Regions from separate parts of the Psychrobacillus psychrodurans genome, predicted to be linked through region 2. Evidence: a T-box and tRNA genes for the amino acid it is inferred to sense, from the RefSeq annotation. Region 2 holds a T-box; the other holds one or more tRNA genes.
The links. A T-box is a leader RNA that pairs with one kind of tRNA and senses whether it is charged. The one in region 2 lies ahead of trpS (tryptophan--tRNA ligase), so its partner is inferred to be a tRNA-Trp.

Region 1: it has a tRNA-Trp gene. The T-box ahead of trpS (tryptophan--tRNA ligase) is inferred to sense a tRNA for this amino acid. The anticodon was not compared.

The regions. Positions count from the first base shown of each region.
Region 1 is NZ_CP189791.1:3,062,797-3,065,165, reverse strand. Features, by position in the region: tRNA gene ACQCPR_RS15165 (tRNA-Ser) at 1-69, shown strand, start outside; tRNA gene ACQCPR_RS15160 (tRNA-Glu) at 94-168, shown strand; tRNA gene ACQCPR_RS15155 (tRNA-Val) at 339-414, shown strand; tRNA gene ACQCPR_RS15150 (tRNA-Met) at 451-525, shown strand; tRNA gene ACQCPR_RS15145 (tRNA-Asp) at 529-604, shown strand; tRNA gene ACQCPR_RS15140 (tRNA-Phe) at 742-817, shown strand; tRNA gene ACQCPR_RS15135 (tRNA-Thr) at 827-902, shown strand; tRNA gene ACQCPR_RS15130 (tRNA-Tyr) at 910-993, shown strand; tRNA gene ACQCPR_RS15125 (tRNA-Trp) at 1,004-1,077, shown strand; tRNA gene ACQCPR_RS15120 (tRNA-His) at 1,103-1,178, shown strand; tRNA gene ACQCPR_RS15115 (tRNA-His) at 1,213-1,288, shown strand; tRNA gene ACQCPR_RS15110 (tRNA-Gln) at 1,290-1,361, shown strand; tRNA gene ACQCPR_RS15105 (tRNA-Gly) at 1,368-1,442, shown strand; tRNA gene ACQCPR_RS15100 (tRNA-Cys) at 1,455-1,528, shown strand; tRNA gene ACQCPR_RS15095 (tRNA-Leu) at 1,564-1,646, shown strand; gene ACQCPR_RS15090 (SRPBCC family protein) at 1,931-2,369, shown strand, end outside.
Region 2 is NZ_CP189791.1:1,127,348-1,129,716, reverse strand. Features, by position in the region: gene ACQCPR_RS05195 (peptide ABC transporter substrate-binding protein) at 1-340, opposite strand, end outside; gene ACQCPR_RS05190 (DUF3899 domain-containing protein) at 578-925, shown strand; T-box leader at 974-1,187, shown strand; gene trpS (tryptophan--tRNA ligase) at 1,242-2,234, shown strand.

The DNA of each region.
Region 1 (2,369 bases), 1.9 Mb from region 2:
GGAGCACGATTGGAAATCGTGTAGGCGGGTTAAACTGTCTCAAGGGTTCAAATCCCTTGCTCTCCGCCAGATAAGTTTTCTACATAAAAGTATGGCCCCTTGGTCAAGCGGTTAAGACACCGCCCTTTCACGGCGGTAACACGGGTTCGAATCCCGTAGGGGTCACCATTTATTTCAATTTAGTTGACAAAGAGATGCGAAGCTTATCTTATGTAAAATTAGGAGAAGCGAGTAGATCAAGGAAGCAATTGAGAGAATGAAGGAGCGTACTAATGTACGTGACTGATTGAACGAATGAAGCTGAAGCAGAGATGCGAAGCTTATCGTAATTTTACCCAGGAGGATTAGCTCAGCTGGGAGAGCATCTGCCTTACAAGCAGAGGGTCGGCGGTTCGAGCCCGTCATCCTCCACCATTTCTTCAAGAAATAAATTAGTATGCATTCTATTGTCGCGGGGTGGAGCAGTGGTAGCTCGTCGGGCTCATAACCCGAAGGTCGCAGGTTCAAATCCTGTCCCCGCAACCAAATGGTCCCGTGGTGTAGCGGTTAACATGCCTGCCTGTCACGCAGGAGATCGCCGGTTCGATCCCGGTCGGGACCGCCATTTATTTTATTTGAGATTTGAGATAAGCAAGAAGATCGAGGAAGCGATTGAGTGATGGAAGGAGCGTACTAAAGTACGTGACTGACTGAACAAATGAAGCTGACAAAGAGATTCGCAGCTTAGCACAAAACGAAGTAGGCTCAGTAGCTCAGTCGGTAGAGCAAAGGACTGAAAATCCTTGTGTCGGCGGTTCGATTCCGTCCTGAGCCACCATATTTATACGCCGGAATAGCTCAATTGGTAGAGCAACTGACTTGTAATCAGTAGGTTGAGGGTTCAAGTCCTTTTTCCGGCACCACTATACTGGTGGGGTAGCGAAGTGGCTAAACGCGGCGGACTGTAAATCCGCTCCTTCGGGTTCGGCGGTTCGAATCCGTCCCCCACCACCAGTTTTTATTTAGGGGCATAGTTTAACGGTAGAATAGAGGTCTCCAAAACCTTTGATGTGGGTTCGATTCCTACTGCCCCTGCCAAATTATAAGTTAACTTTGAATAATGGCGGTTGTGGCGAAGTGGTTAACGCACCGGATTGTGATTCCGGCATTCGTGGGTTCAATTCCCATCAGTCGCCCCATATTCCTTAGTAGTTAGCTCTTTTTTTATTTGTGGCGGTCGTGGCGAAGTGGTTAACGCATCGGATTGTGATTCCGACACTCGGGGGTTCAATTCCCCTCGTCCGCCCCATTGGGGTATAGCCAAGCGGTAAGGCAATGGATTTTGATTCCATCATGCCCTGGTTCGAATCCAGGTACCCCAGTTTTTTGCGGAAGTAGTTCAGTGGTAGAACACCACCTTGCCAAGGTGGGGGTCGCGAGTTCGAACCTCGTCTTCCGCTCCATTACTTAATTATGGCGGCATAGCCAAGTGGTAAGGCACAGGTCTGCAACACCTTTATCACCGGTTCAAATCCGGTTGCCGCCTCCAATTTTTATAATAACTGCCTAGTAGTATTTTATTTTGCCGGTGTGGCGGAATTGGCAGACGCGCGGGACTCAAAATCCCGTATCCTCTGGATGTGTCGGTTCGACCCCGACCACCGGTATTATTATGTGTTTTACGTCAATATACGTAAAATTAAAGACACCCATTAACACTGTTAGATCAGCGTTAATGGGTGTCTTTTGTTGTAGAGAGAAAAAGAGAGATTTTGAACTAATTTTGCACAATAATCTAAAATCACCTAGTCCTAAAAGGAATTTATGGGAAGGTTAAGTTGAATATAAATTTCTATTACTGTCCCATATTTCTGGAGGCTCTATTAAGACGATAGCAATATGGTAATCATAGTATGATATACTTTAGTAAACATTTTGGAGGGCTATCCGCTTGAGTACTAACTTTGAAGTGAAAAGAACTACCCACCTTTCTAAGCAACAAGTATATGATGGTTTGATTGATCTGGATGCTGCTAATTACTGGATGCAGGGCCTTGTAGGTATTGAACGATTGGATGTTGGACTAATGCAAGTGGGCAGTGAGTGGAAGGAATCAAGAAAGATGTTTGGACAAGTGGCTACGGAACATTTTGAAGTTGTTGAACTCAATGAGCCAGATAAAATTGTTCTTCGCTGTGATGGTAAGAAAGGAACAACTGGTAAAGGAGAATATATTTTTACCTATAAAGTAACTTCATCTGATAACCTTACGGAGATAAAGTTAATCGGAGAAATAAAAGGTCTCACAGGCATAACCAAACTTTTTGGTAAAATGATGGCTGGCACCTTTAAAAAAGCTTCTGCAAAGGATTTAGACGCATTGATAGCAT
Region 2 (2,369 bases):
CTAATCCATCTTCAGAAACAGTTGGTTCACCATCAGAGATTGCAGGAACAGCAACATTTTCTTGATTCAAACGGTATAAACCTTCGTTTACGTTGTTAAGTAGATCGAAACCAACTGCATCAGTTACTAGAGCTGAGTCCATTGTTGGAATTTCGGCAGTTTGTATCAAGTTTAAAACTTGTTCCTCATCTGCTGCTACTTCTGTTTCTTCAGTTGTTGCATCTTTATCGTCTGTGTCTGTAGTTGTATCTTTAGCATCTTCGTCGCCACCACAAGCAGCTAGGAATAGACCAACAACTAACAGTAGGCTTAAAAGCCATACAAGCTTGCTATTCTTCAAAAAAATAACCTCCTTAAATATTCAGAAAAATTCATTACAATATTTATTATACATTTTCTTTTGAGCTTGTACAGGTTTTTTTAAAATATTTTTACAATAGTGTAACAAAATCATTACATTGTCCTAACAATTGTGAATGTTTGGAAAAGAAATTGTTTATTTTTGTTAATTTAAATAATCAATTTTTTGCATATTTTCTGAGTCTATTTTATAATTTAAAATTGATAGAGGTGAAATATGAAAAAAAAATTGATATACTTTCTTGGTTGTCAGGTAATTATTTTTGCGCTAATGCTTTTAGTTTATAAAAATATTCAACTCATCCCTTACATAAACATGTCCTTTTTTGTTGGTGGAACAATTACTTTTGTTGGTTTAATGACATATGTCGTATCAGGTGGTTTTTTTGACTTTTTTACTGAAAGTACACGTAAAGTCTTTACCCCTAAACATATGAAAAAAGAGGCAGAACAGATGCGGTTACCGTCTCAGATATTTTCTTTTCCACATAAGCCAATTATTGCATTAGGTCTCTCTAGCTTATTTTGTATGTGTATCGCTTTATTCATTTATTATAGTAACTAGGAGTACTTGATTTTTGAGTTCCTTCTATATATAATAATCAAAACAAAATAATGAGCTTTGAGGAAGAAAAGTACATTTACCTATGTATGCTTAGAGAGTCTGTGGTTGCTGCAAACAGATCATACTTTAAATGGAATGGGCTTCTGAGCAGTATATGTGAAAGTAAGTAGCATATACCGTCCCCTTCACGTTACGAAGAAGAGTGGCTAATTATTTTAGCAAGCTGGGTGGTACCACGGATTTAACATCGTTCGTCCCTTTTATAGGGATGCATGATGTTTTTTTATTTTCTAAATAAGAAAAGGAGACTCGAAAAATGAAGAAAATTTTTTCAGGCGTACAGCCAACAGGTATTATTACCCTTGGGAATTACATCGGTGCTTTCAGACAGTTCACTGCATTACAGAATGATTTTGATTGTGTGTTTTGTATTGTAGATCAACATGCTATTACAATTGCACAGGATCCAAAAGAATTGAGCGGTCATATACGTTCCTTAGCAGCGTTATATATTGCAGTCGGTATTGATCCAAAGAAGTCTACATTATTTGTGCAATCTGAAGTTCCTGCACATGCACAAGCAGGATGGATTATGCAGTGTATCTCTTATATCGGTGAATTAGAAAGAATGACTCAATTTAAAGATAAGTCTACTGGTAAAGATGCTGTTTCTGCTGCATTGTTAACTTATCCTCCATTAATGGCAGCAGATATACTTTTGTATCAAACAGATATCGTACCAGTTGGAGACGATCAAACCCAACATGTTGAATTGACACGTGACTTAGCTGAAAGGTTCAACAAACGTTACGGAGAGGTATTTACAATTCCTGAAATACAGTTACCTAAAAATGGGGCTCGTATCAAATCCTTACAAGACCCACTAAAGAAAATGAGTAAATCAGATCCAAATCAAAAAGCTACGATACGCCTTTTAGATAGTCCAAAGGAAATTGAAAAGAAAATTAAAAGCTCTGTTACAGATTCTGAAGGTATCGTTACATTCGATCCTAAAAACAAACCCGGCGTTTCCAATTTATTAACCATTGAATCCGCTTTAACGGACGTTTCAATTTCTACACTTGTACAAAAATATGAAGGAAAAGGATATGGAGACTTTAAAGCTTCTGTAGCTGGTGTTATAATCGATCATCTTACTCCTATTCAACAAAGATATGAGCAGTTGCTAAACTCTTCTGAACTAGATGAAATTCTAGACTTAGGAGCTACAAAAGCACAGGCTATTGCAAATGATACATTGACTAAGATGGAAGCCGCAATGGGCCTCGGAAGAAGACTACAACGGTAATAGATAGTAAGGCTAGGCATAAAAATACAAAGTCTGTTGACTCTATCATATACATGAGTACAGATCTCCATGAGTATCCTAGTGATAAAAAGTTTAAATAAAGTACTAAGTGAGAGCAGCTAATTACTGCTATTC